3 regions of the Paenibacillus sp. FSL H7-0756 genome follow, and region 3 is predicted to be linked to each of the others. Evidence: riboswitches for the same ligand, from Rfam matches in the RefSeq annotation. Region 3 holds a riboswitch; each other region holds the start of a gene.
What was found. Region 3 has a riboswitch for thiamine pyrophosphate ahead of NST04_RS32910 (thiamine phosphate synthase). Riboswitches for the same ligand answer to the same signal wherever they lie in the genome.
Positions count from the first base shown of each region.

Region 1 (4,251 bases), on a different contig from region 3:
GGCTCTGCGTGGTAAGATCCACATGGGAATACTGGAATAACGCGCCGGAGACCAGACTGAGGCCGCAGACCACGAGCCAGCGCACACCTATCCGGTCGAACAGTATCCCGGCAATAGGCATCATCAGCCCGGAAGCGATCGCCTGCGGCAGCAGCGTCAGACCGGTATCAAATGCGCCGAAGCCGCGGGCCTGCTGCAGAAATTGCGGGAGCAGGAATAACGCGCCGTATAAGCCGAATTGGGCGATCCATTGCACGATGATTCCTGTCGTGAAATCTACAGATTTCAGAATCCGCAGCTCCAGCAGCGGTGTCTTGGAGCGCAGCTCTGCGATGACAAAAGCGATTAGCGCCACAGCGCCCAGCAGCAGCCCGATCAGCGTTTTCTCGGAGGTCCAGCTCTGAGCGCCTTGGCTAACTCCGTAAGTGAGCGAAGCAAAAGCCAGCGGGCCAAGAACCATACCTAGCTTATCCATGCCGGGCACGCTGTTCTTCGCCGCATTCGGCAGCTTGCGCAGTCCAATCAGCACCGCAATGATGCCAATCGGAATATTAATGAGAAAGATCCAGCGCCAGGAATGGTATTCAACCAGCCAGCCCGACAATACCGGACCAATAGCCGGTGCGAACAGGACGGGAATGCCCATAATGCCCATGACTACGCCAACCTTGCTTTTGGGAGCCAGTCTGTACACATAGGCCATCCCTACAGGGAGCACACAGCCGCCGCCCAGTCCCTGAATGACCCGGAAAACAATCAGCCATTCGGCGCTGCTTGGTGTAGCGCACAGAATCGAGCCTATCGTAAACACAATTACCGCCGTCAGGAAGACTGTCTTGGCCCCGAACCGGTCAGACAGCCAGCCTGACAACGGGATAACTGAAGCCTGGGCCAGCATATATCCGGTAACTACCCACTGCAGCGTATGCAGATCCGTCTTGAAATCCACCACCAGCCTGGACAAGGCTACGTTCATCGCCGTACTGTCCAGCACAACCATAAATACTCCGGCAATAATGGCCAGCAGCGGAACCAGAATGCTGGACAGCCGGAAATCGGCTTCCTGCTTCAAGGTCTGATCCATGTCTCTTCTCCTCCTAAAGCTGTCCGCGTTCTTCATTGACCTGCGGGCAGATTGTTCTATATAATGAGTGAACGGACAACTGTCCGTAAGTGCAATTCATAGTCTACGGACAATTGTCCGTTGTGTCAATTCTTTTCTGAAAGGGGTTCTCATGAAAAAGCCAGACACCGACGCTGCACAGCTCCAGCCGTCAGCTTCGCAAGCCATAGAATCCGCTTCGCCCATGTCCGCCGATCCTTATGTACAGCGGATTCTTGAAGCTGCCCGCCAGTTGTTCACCGAGAGCGGACTTGAGGCGGTCAGCATGTACAGCATTGCCAAGCGGGCAGGCATAGGGCAAGGCTCCCTGTACCGCCGTTTCACAGATAAGGGTGAGATCTGTTCTGCCCTGCTGAAGGGCAGCGCAGACCAATTCCTGTCCGGGCTGGAGCAGCAGGTGGCTGCCAGTGCCGGCGAAGCCCCGGCTCTCGCTCAGCTGCAGAGCAGCATTGAGCAGATTGCCGATTTCATAGAGCAATATGCCGAGTTGCTGAATATGATCAAAGCCGAGTTCACCGGCAAGAAGCAGCTGACCCAGTTTGAGCATCCTTTTTTTCAGCGGCTGGGCGTGATGATGACAGAGCTGCTGGAGCGCGCTGCGGCAGGTGGTGAGATTATTGACATTGATCCGGCCTTTGCGGCCACGGCCTTAATCTCTATCCTCAGTCCCGATCTGTACCTGTATGAGCAGAAGCGGCACCACTCCTCCAAGCTGGACATCTCCAGGGGCATCGTCACTTTGTTCGTGACCGGTCTGGCGAAGCGCTGACCGCCTGCCCTTTACAAGAGGGAAATTTGTGGTATATTAAGTAGCAATTACGAATTCAATAGCAACATTATTCACTAGGGGAGTCGGCCGACTGAGACGGAGCTTAAGCTCCGGACCCTTTGAACCTGATCTGGATCATACCAGCGGAGGGAAGTGGAGCAGAATGTATCAGTGGTTCCCGTCACAGGGCCGCAGCTGACTGTACCTTCCGCCCCATTCATTGCCTCCGGGAATGAATGGGGCTTTTTTTGTGCTCCGCACAGTATCTATACCAATTTCAAGGAGGCTTCGTACATAGTCTTATGATCAATATTAGCAATCTGTCCTATGCCTTCGGGACCGGTTCGTCCCGGACCCCCGTCTTCTCAGAGCTGTCCATGAATGTGCAGCGCGGCGAATTCATCTCTGTCGTAGGCGGAAGCGGATGCGGCAAAAGCACCTTGTTCAAAATCATCGCCGGTCTGCTGGAGCCGGGCAGCGGCAGGATTATGCTGAACGGAGCCGAGTCCTCTGCAGCTGCGAAGAGGCTGGGCAGTGTGGCCTACATGCCCCAGCAGGATCTTCTTCTGCCCTGGCGCACCGTACTGGACAATTGTCTGCTGCCCTGGGAGCTCAAGCGCAGCCGGCCCAAAGCAGCCGCTATTGCCGAGATCCGCACCCTGCTGCGCCGCTTCGGCCTTGACGGGACCGAAGCGGCTTATCCGCAGGAGCTGTCGGGCGGAATGCGGCAGCGCGTGGCGGTCCTCCGCACCGTGGCGGCCGGAAACGACCTGCTGCTGCTCGATGAGCCGTTCGGGGCGCTCGATGCCATTACGAAGCGCTCGCTGCAGCGTTGGCTGCTGGAGTTATGGGCGGAGCTGGACAAAACGGTGCTGTTCATCACCCATGACCTGGAAGAGGCGCTCTTGCTCAGTGACAGAATCTATCTAATGACCGGCAGAGAGGGCAGCGGGATGCAGGAATTCTCAGCCGGTCTCCCCCGTCCGCGTCATCACAGTCTGAACTATGAACCGCAGTTCGCCGCCCTGCGCCAGGAATTGGAGCTGAAGCTATATGAGAACCGCCGCTCCTAGAAGATTGCTCCAGCATTACGGTCCGGCGGCCCTGCTCGCCCTGCTGGCGCTTGCGGTCTGGGAGTCAGTAGCCCGGCTGGGCCTGATTCCTCCCTTCATTCTTCCGGCTCCGTCTGCGATCTGCATGGCTTTGCTGGAGGAACGCCGCTTGTTATTCGGGGTGCATCTGCCTGCTACTCTGCTGGAGGTACTCACAGGCTTCGCATTGTCAGTGATCTGCGGCAGCCTGCTGGGGATCGCCATGCACCTGTTCAGTCCGCTGGCCAAGGCACTGTATCCGCTGCTGATCATCAGCCAGACGGTTCCGCTGATCGCCCTCTCGCCCCTGTTCATCATGTGGTTCGGCTATACCTTGTGGAGCAAGGTCGCCGTTGTCTTCCTGACTGCTTTCTTCCCGGTGGTCATCGGCACCTATGACGGATTGTCCAAGAACACGGACGCTTACCGGGAGCTCCTGCTTACCTACGGCGCGAGCCGCTGGCAGATTCTCGGGAAGGTGGGCGTTCCGCTGGCTTTGCCCTCTTTTTTCTCCGGACTGAAGCTGTCTGCTGTGTACTGTGTGATTGGTGCAACGATCGGGGAATGGCTTGGGGGCAGCCGGGGGCTGGGCTATTTCAGCCGCAGAATGGCCGGGAATCTGCAGAGCGCCAAGATGTTCGCCGCTGTTGTCTTATTATCTCTACTCGGTATCCTGCTGTTTCTGGCAGTCGCCGCACTGGAGAAGATTATTCTGAAGAAAAGAGGACGTTATTCATGATTACTATCCGCTATGCCCGTTATCTGCACCATGCAATTTCAAGGCCAGCCATGCTGCTGTCCGCTCTGCTCCTCTGTATGCTGCCTGTCCTGGCAGGCTGCGCCAATACGAACAATCCGGCGGCCTCCGGCTCCCCGGCTGGTACTGGAGCTGAAGAAGCAGCCCATAAGCTAACGATTATGCTCGACTGGTATCCCAATGCGGTTCACTCTTTTTTGTATGCGGCAGAGGCTGAAGGTTATTTCGCTGAGAAAGGTCTGGAGGTTGAGATTCAGATGCCGGCCGATACCAATGATGCGCTGAAGCTGGTTGCTGCGGGTAAGGTGGATCTGGCACTCAGCTATCAGCCGCAGGTGTTGATGGCACGGGGGGAGCAGATTCCGGTCAAGTCGATTGCCGCGCTGGTGCGCCACCCGCTGAATCATCTCATGGTAGCCGCTGACAGCGGCATTACCCGCCCGGGAGAGCTGTCAGGCAAGCTGGCCGGATATTCCTCCGTTCCGTTATATGAAGCGATGCTGAATACGAT
Region 1 covers NZ_JBBOVT010000002.1:1,305,316-1,309,566, forward strand. The annotation lists gene NST04_RS22315 (DHA2 family efflux MFS transporter permease subunit) at 1-1,084, opposite strand, end outside; gene NST04_RS22320 (TetR/AcrR family transcriptional regulator) at 1,236-1,892, shown strand; TPP riboswitch at 1,959-2,061, shown strand; gene NST04_RS22325 (ABC transporter ATP-binding protein) at 2,195-2,965, shown strand; gene NST04_RS22330 (ABC transporter permease) at 2,946-3,722, shown strand; gene NST04_RS22335 (ABC transporter substrate-binding protein) at 3,719-4,251, shown strand, end outside.
Region 1: it holds a riboswitch for thiamine pyrophosphate, as region 3 does, so the genes downstream of both, NST04_RS22325 (ABC transporter ATP-binding protein) here and NST04_RS32910 (thiamine phosphate synthase) in region 3, are expected to answer to the same signal.

Region 2 (4,251 bases), on a different contig from region 3:
AGCTTGGGGGATAGCCTAAGAATATTATGATTCCGCTGTATTAGCAGCTAAGTTACAGTGATTTGCTCCACCCTATGGGAATTACGGATATCATGCGAAATCCGCATGCTGCAGAACTTAGGTCCGCACATCGAACAGAAATGCGCCTGCTTCGCCCCCTCCGCCGGAAGGGTCTCGTCATGATACGCAAGCGCCCTTTCCGGGTCCAGGGAGAGATGGAACTGGTCGCGCCAGCGGAACTCGAACCGCGCCTTGGACAGCGCATTGTCCCGGTCCTGCGCTCCCGGATGCCCCTTGGCGAGGTCTGCGGCATGTGCAGCAATTTTATAGGTAATGACGCCTTCGCGCACATCATTCTTGTCAGGCAGGCCTAAATGCTCCTTAGGGGTAACATAGCACAGCATCGCTGTTCCGAGCCCCCCGATCATCGCTGCTCCGATGGCTGAAGTGATGTGATCATAGCCGGGTGCAATATCTGTAGTCAGCGGCCCGAGCGTATAGAAAGGAGCCTCCCGGCAAATCTCAAGCTGCTTGTCCATATTCTCCTTAATTTTGTGCAGCGGCACATGCCCCGGACCTTCGACCATGACCTGAACATCGTGCTTCCAGGCTAGTAGCGTCAGTTCTCCCAGCGTCTCCAGCTCGGCGAACTGAGCCTCGTCATTGGCATCGGCGATAGAGCCGGGACGCAGGCCATCCCCCAGTGAGAAGGCCACATCATATGTCTTCATAATCTCACATATGTCTTCGAAGTGTGTGTACAGGAAGTTCTCCTGCTGATGGGCCAGGCACCAGGCCGCCATAATCGATCCGCCCCGGGAGACGATACCGGTCATTCTCCGGGCAGTGAGCGGAATATAGCGCCGCAGCACCCCTGCATGAATAGTGAAGTAATCCACCCCCTGCTCCGCCTGTTCAATCAGGGTGTCACGGTAGAGCTCCCAGGTTAAGTTCTCGGCAATGCCATTCACCTTCTCCAGCGCCTGGTATAAGGGCACTGTACCGACCGGCACAGGAGAATTGCGGATAATCCACTCCCGGGTGGTATGGATCTTGGAGCCGGTGGAGAGATCCATAATGGTGTCAGCCCCCCAGCGGGTTGCCCAGCGCATCTTCTCCACTTCCTCTTCTATGGAAGAAGTGACCGCAGAATTTCCGATGTTCGCATTGATCTTCACCAGGAAGTTACGGCCGATAATCATCGGCTCGCTCTCCGGGTGATTGATATTGGCCGGAATAATAGCACGGCCCGCAGCCACCTCATCCCTTACGAACTCCGGCCGGGTATTCTCCCGGATCGCAATATACTCCATTTCCGGTGTGATGCTCCCTTGCCTTGCATAATGCAGCTGGGTCACATTACCGCCTGCATAGGCCCGCCGGGGATTCCTGCTCAGTCCTGGACAAGCTTCCGCAGCTGCCCCTTCTCTGCGGATTCCGTTATCCTCCGGCCGGACCGCCCTTCCGGTGTATTCCTCCGAATCACCACGCTCCGCGATCCAGCTTGAACGGTGCGGCGGCAGCCCTCTCCGAATGTCCGTCTCCTCCGCGGCATCCGTATAAATACCGCTTGTGTCATAGACACGCAGCGGAGCATTCTCCTCTTCCCCGGCAACGCCTTCGGTTCTGCTGAGGCTGATCTCCCGCATCGGAACCCGGATATCCGTGCGTGAGCCCTCCACATACACTTTACGGCTGGCGGGGAATCCGGACAGATCTACCTCGCCGTTCTTCATTATTTCTGGCATTCTAATCTCCTCCTATTGGCTCTAATGAGCTTTTCAGATAAGATTTCACGCAGCAGACTGAGCTGAAGAATCTATAGATTCTTACAAATCAAAAAGCCGCTCCACCTGGAGCGGCTTTATTAAAGGAACAGCCAAATAAGACTGTATTCAAAAAAAGTCCGACTCCACTTTCCTACGCTGGTATAATCCAGATCAGGTTCAAGGGTCCGGAAATTCAATTTTCCCGTCTCAGCCTATTCAGGCTCCCCTAGTGGGTATCTTATCTAATTAAATACATTTTACCTGTGCGGGTAATTCTTGTAAACCCGTTATTTGTCCAGCGATTCGCTCCAGTCGTGCACCATCGTGCCTTCCAGGAACTTCTCGGCATCCATGGCGGCCATACAGCCGGTTCCCGCTGCTGATATCGCTTGACGGTAACGGGTATCCTGCACATCGCCGCAGGCGAATACACCAGGGATATTGGTCTCGGTGGTACCCGGGTTCACCACGATATAGCCGTTAGCATCCGTATTAATCTGCCCGCCCAAGAAGGCTGTGTTCGGCGTGTGTCCAATGGCTACGAACACACCGTCTGCCTCTACCAGCTCTGTCAGACCTGTCTCATTATTAAGCACCGTAAGACCCTTCACTCCGGTCTCTCCTACCGTTACTTCCACCGGGGTGCGGTTCAAAGCCCAGGTTACCTTGCTGTTATCACGCGCCCGGTCCTGCATGATCTTCGAGGCACGCAGCTCGGGACGGCGGTGAACCAGCGTTACGCTGGACGCAAAGCGGGTCAGGAAGCTGGCTTCCTCCATGGCGGAGTCTCCGCCGCCGACGACGACAATCTTTTTATTACGGAAAAAGAAGCCGTCACAGGTCGCACAGGTGCTGACCCCGCGTCCCACATTCTCCTGCTCGCCCGGGATGCCCAGATATCTTGCAGAAGCCCCGGTTGAAATAATAACCGACTCTGCTTCCAGTACACCCATCCCGTCCACGGTTACTTTGAACGGGCGCTGTGAGAAGTCCACCGACTCCACCCAGCCGTTCTTGAATTCAGCGCCGAAGCGTTCCGCCTGCTTGCGCATATTGTCCATCAGGTCAGGACCCAGAATCCCTTCAGGGAAGCCTGGAAAGTTCTCCACTTCTGTCGTCGTTGTCAGCTGTCCTCCCGGCTGCAAGCCTTCAATTACCAGCGGGCTCAGGTTCGCACGCGCCAGATAAATCGCGGCTGTCAGCCCGGCCGGGCCTGTTCCGATTACAATCGTTTTGTACATTACATTGGCCTCCTTACAAGTGGTGTGTGTCTTAGAACAACAATGGCTTCAAATACGGGTAGTGGACGGCGTTAAGCCGCCGGTTCCGGGCAGTATCCCCTTGGGTCCGGGAGCAGCCACAGGCTCCTGCTCTTCACCCGGCGAGCTGCCGGCTTCATTCAGGTTCTCCCCGATCAGCCGCTGGAGGCTGAACAATGCTGCCTCCTGCAGGCGGTCCTCCTGCAGCGGCTCCTGCTCCAGAACTCCGCGCAGCACCTCGGACATCTCCTCGTCCTCAATCCAGCGCAGCGCCTCGGTCACCTGGAGCTTCGTAGCGGAATCGCCGTAGCGTAGCGCCCAGAAGAACGAGGCGCGCAGCAGCGGATTATTCCGCACTTCTTCAGTGAACCTGCCTGTATTGCCCTTCCACTGCTTCAGCTGCTCCTGGAAGGGCAGCTGATAATTATAGCTGACAGTAGGCATCGGATGTCCTTCTGCCCGGACCTGCTGGAGCTGGGACAGGAAGAACGCCGGGACAGCGGAAGCAGGGTCCAGCTTGGCTGCCTGTCTCCAGCAGCGCAGCGCCTCATCATGTCTTCCGCTATTGCTTGCCGCCGCCGCACAGTAATGATACAGGCCGGCGTCTCCGGCGACCTCCTCATCCTTCAGCAGACGGCGGAAATGGCTGTAAGCGGCGGTATGCCGGCCGAGGATACCCATAGTTGTAGCCATTTTGAAAACATGCTCCTGATGGAACGGCACCGTTGCTTCAAGCATCCCCAGCAGCGTCTCAAGCTGCTCCTTGTCCCCTGCATACTGCAGGAAGATGGCCATATTGCACAGAGCGTGCAGATTGCCGGGGTCCTGCTTCAGCACCTCATTCAGACATTCCTTCGCCTTGGCAAACCGGCCCATATAGAAATGGGCGAGTGCCAGATTATTATGCGCAGCCAAAAAATCCGGAGTGCTCGCAGTGATCTCCTCCAGCAGCTCTACAGCCTGAGGAAACTTGCCCTCCTCCAGCAGACTGCGCGCCCGGTCATGCTCTACAACTCCCTCACGGCTGCGGATACGCACCAGCGGAGCAGGCCGATTCAGCTCATATTGCAGGAGCTCCATCAGTTCTTCGGATTCGGTCATGAACTCGCCGTCTGCATCCTCTTCCAAGTAAATGACCAGCGAACGCTCCGCCTCTTCAAAGCTTTCCATATTAGCGAAGTTATTAGCCATATAGAAATGGCATTCCGTCATAGCGGGGTCGA
Region 2 covers NZ_JBBOVT010000001.1:651,791-656,041, forward strand. The annotation lists gene thiC (phosphomethylpyrimidine synthase ThiC) at 48-1,748, opposite strand; TPP riboswitch at 1,901-2,007, opposite strand; gene trxB (thioredoxin-disulfide reductase) at 2,057-3,010, opposite strand; gene NST04_RS02795 (tetratricopeptide repeat protein) at 3,059-4,251, opposite strand, start outside.
Region 2: it holds a riboswitch for thiamine pyrophosphate, as region 3 does, so the genes downstream of both, thiC (phosphomethylpyrimidine synthase ThiC) here and NST04_RS32910 (thiamine phosphate synthase) in region 3, are expected to answer to the same signal.

Region 3 (4,251 bases):
TGGAAGCGTCCTCTCCGTTAAGGTAGTTGTCTTTCCTCACAAAGTATAGGGCTTTCCCCCTAGCGGATATAGATAATATTCTTTTTGGAAACGTTCGTTGCTTACCGTACTATCGTTCCGCAACAGGTGCCGGTGAATGAAGATTGGTTGTTTGGGCGGCTGCCAAGTGTGGTAAGTAACATAACGTACAGCCAAGCAGGCACACTGCCTGATGCATAAACACCAGACCTTAAGCCATGCTAACATGATTAATCAACATTACTGTGGACAGCGAAAGGAGAATGGATTATGCCAGACACTAACAAACAACCTGTCAAAACCCTGCCCCCGCAGGTACAGGATCAACGCCCGGGAATTGAGAGTGAGATGAACCCGCTCCCGGAGTTTGAGACACCGGCGTATAAGGCAGCAGGCAAGCTGCTGGGCAAGGCCGCGCTCATTACCGGAGGCGACAGCGGGATCGGGCGTGCGGTTGCCGTTCATTTTGCCAAGGAGGGAGCGGATGTAGTGATCTCCTACTTGAACGAGCATGAGGATGCGGAAGAGACCAAGCGCCAGGTGGAGCAGGAGGGCAGAACATGCATTCTGATCGCCGGGGATATTGGGGACGAATGCTTCTGTCAGAGCCTGATTCGTCAAACCGTTGAAGGACTCGGCAAGCTCGACATTCTGATCAACAACGCGGCAGAGCAGCATCCGCAGGATAAGATTGAGGACATTACGGCAGAGCAGCTGGAGCGTACGTTCCGGACGAATATTTTCTCCATGTTCTATCTGACCAAGGCAGCCATGCCTCATCTTAAAAAAGGTGCTACGATCATAAACACCACCTCCATCACGGCGTATCGCGGCAGCCCGCAGCTGCTGGACTATTCGTCCACCAAGGGAGCGATTCTCAGCTTCACCCGTTCGCTGTCGATGAATCTGGCCGATAAAGGCATCCGCGTGAACGCGGTAGCGCCTGGACCGATCTGGACCCCGCTGATTCCGTCAACCTTTGACGCGAAGAAGGTCAGTGAGTTCGGCGGCACCCAGCCGATGAAGCGCCCGGGACAGCCTGAAGAGCTGGCACCGGCTTATGTATACCTGGCCTCGGACGATTCCTCCTATGTGAGCGGACAGGTGATGCATGTGAACGGCGGCGAGGTTGTCAACGGCTGATGGGTGTAGAATAAGATCTGGATGCAGATTTGTGTGCAACATATAAATTCTATTTTTAAAAAAGCCTAACCGCTTGCCGGCAGGCTTTTTTTCTGCGCTTGTAACTATTACAATATATTTCCGTCTATTTAGTTAATTGGATATGAAAAGGGGATTGGGATGCTTAGAAAAAAAGGATTCATTCTATCTGCAGCGGGGATTTTTGTTTTTCTGGTAGTGTTCATTTACTTGACTCCTTTTGCAGGGAGACTTGTGGCAAATACAAGATTGGAAGGAAAGGCAAAAAGCATTGGGGTTAGAATTACACAGGAATCACCGCCGCTACCCCTTGTTACTTCCGGGAAAACCCAAATTCCGGTTACCCAAAGCAGCTATTGCTGGGGGAAATTAGGATGTGCGGATTATATAGGAGGACAATCCATGGTACAGGGGGTTACTCCCACTGTTATAGAACCTGAGGGGGGGATCCATGTTGCTTTTACTTATAAACCGGCACCCGGCGGGTTAACCGTTCAGCAATTTGCCGATGATAAAGAAGTGCAAATTCCATTGCAGAACGGCTCTTTTAATGCTCCAAAAGAACAAGGCGTTTATTACTATGGCATATCAGCATTCTGGACAACCGAGGATGGTAAATTTTCAGAAGGGAGTTCATCTGTGGTTTTTGTAATTGAAGTAAAATCTACGAAAGAATAGCCCTAAGAGGAATAATATGCTAATATACAACAAGCAAGACGAAACAACCGCATAGAACGATCACTAGGGGTGCCGCAAGGCTGAGACGGGCGTAGTTGCCTGGACCCTTTGAACCTGATCTGGTTTATACCAGCGTAGGGAAGTGGAGAACGAATATTGCAGCGGGGGTATACGGCAAGTGCCGGTATTCCTGTTTCTATTCCAGACTGCTTCCTTTACGGGGGGCGGTCTTTTTTGTGTTGTGGAGTGGTGCAGAGTGAGCTGGAACAGACGGGAGGGGAAGGTCGTTGTACGAAATTCATGCGGTCTCGGATGGGCGGCTACCGCCTGAAGCGCTGGCTGAATGGGCCGCGGCGGTGCATTCTATGGTGGATTATATCCAGCTCCGCGAAAAATCCATGCCCGCCCGCGAACTGCTGGCGGCGGCGCAGCAGATGCTTCAGGCCGGAGTACCGCCATCGAAGCTGGTCATTAATGATAGGATCGATGTTGCCCTGGCCGCCGGGGCAGGCGGTGTACAGTTAGCCTGGCATAGCCTCCCGCCAGCCGCAGTGCGCGGCCTTGCACCGGGCCTGCGGATCGGCAGATCGGTCCACTCGCAGGAAGAGGCGGCGGAAGCTGGAAGGCAGGGAGCAGACTTCTGCCTCTACGGGCATGTGTTCCCTACGGCCTGCAAGCCCGGACAGCAGGCACGCGGACTGGAGCAGCTGGCCGAGGCTGTCCGCTGGAGCCGCATACCGCTGATTGCGCTCGGAGGGATTACCCCGGGCAATGCCGGAGCGGTGCTGGCCCAAGGGGCGGCTGGCATTGCTGTCATGTCGGGGATCTGCGGAGCTCCTGACCCGGTGGCAGCAGCCCGTGCTTATAGGGAAGCGGTTCACAGGGCGGCAGAGCAGTCTTGTAACCCATGATATGGATCAAGTAAAAGGCACAGCAGGAGGTGAACAGGCATGATTGTGACCGTTAACGGTACCCGCCAGAGGGTGGAAGAGAGCTGCCGGACGCTGGCGGATCTGCTGGCCCGGCCCGAGTGGGCCGGGAAGCTGGTCATTGTCGAGCTGAACGGCGAGCTTGCCGGAAGAGAGGTTTATGGCGATACGTTACTGAATGAAGGGGACCGGATTGAGCTGGTTCATTTTGTAGGCGGAGGCTGAACACAAAGACTTATCCCAGGAGGCGTTAAGATGCAAGATCCATTGATGATTGGCGGCGTGACTCTAACCAGCAGACTATTCATTGGCACCGGAAAATACAGCCGTAACACTCTTATTCCCGAGGTCATTACGCGCTCAGGCTCACAGGTCATTACCGTTGCCCTGCGCCGGGTGGACCCGGAGAGCAGTGACAATATTGTCAGCCATATTCCATCCCATATGACTTTACTGCCTAATACCTCTGGTGCGCGCACCGCAGAAGAGGCGGTACGTATTGCCCGGCTGGCGAGATCGGCGGGGCTGGGAAACTGGGTGAAGATTGAGGTCATCAATGACCAGAAATACTTGCTGCCGGATAACATGGAGACCATCCGGGCGACCGAGATCCTTGCAGCAGAGGGCTTCGTGGTGCTTCCGTACATGAGTCCTGATCTGTCCGCTGCCCTGCGGCTGAAGGCAGCGGGGGCTGCGGCTGTGATGCCGCTAGGGGCACCGATCGGGTCCAACCGCGGGCTGCAGACCAAGGAGCTGATCCGGATTCTGATCTCCGAGACGGATCTGCCGGTGATCGTGGATGCCGGAATCGGCAGACCGTCCGAGGCGGCTGAGGCGATGGAGATGGGCGCTGCTGCGGTCCTGCTCAATACAGCGATTGCCACCGCCTCAGATCCGCTGCTGATGGCAGAAGCCTTCCGTGATGCGGTATCCGCCGGGCGCAAAGCTTATCTCGCCGGACTGGGCCCTGTGGAGGAGACGGCGGCAGCCTCTTCACCGTTGACCGGATTCTTGGCCTGACAGATGGAATAGGGAGGAGAGGAACGGTTATGAGCTTTTATGAGACGATGGCCCGGCTGGAGCAGCTTCCTTACGGGACGCTATGGAGCCGTTATACGGCAGAGGATGTGAAGCGCGCGCTTCGTGCAGAGCAGGTGGATGAAGAAGGGCTGATGGCCCTGCTGTCACCGGCAGCGGAGCCTTATCTGGAGGAGATGGCACATAAGGCGCACCGGTTGACGCGTACGCATTTCGGCCATGTGATGCAGCTGTTTACCCCGATGTATCTTGCAGATTTCTGCGTGAATCACTGCACGTATTGCAGCTTCAGTTCTATCTATGATTTTCCGCGCAAAAAACTGACGCTGGAGGAGGTCGCCCGGGAAGCAGAGACCATCGCAGCCACGGGCCTGCGCCATATTCTGATCCTGACCGGGGAATCCCGGAGAGACAGCCCGGCCGGTTA
Region 3 covers NZ_JBBOVT010000003.1:1,634,307-1,638,557, forward strand. The annotation lists gene NST04_RS32900 (SDR family oxidoreductase) at 289-1,161, shown strand; gene NST04_RS32905 (hypothetical protein) at 1,321-1,857, shown strand; TPP riboswitch at 1,913-2,015, shown strand; gene NST04_RS32910 (thiamine phosphate synthase) at 2,145-2,768, shown strand; gene thiS (sulfur carrier protein ThiS) at 2,808-3,011, shown strand; gene NST04_RS32920 (thiazole synthase) at 3,042-3,806, shown strand; gene thiH (2-iminoacetate synthase ThiH) at 3,836-4,251, shown strand, end outside.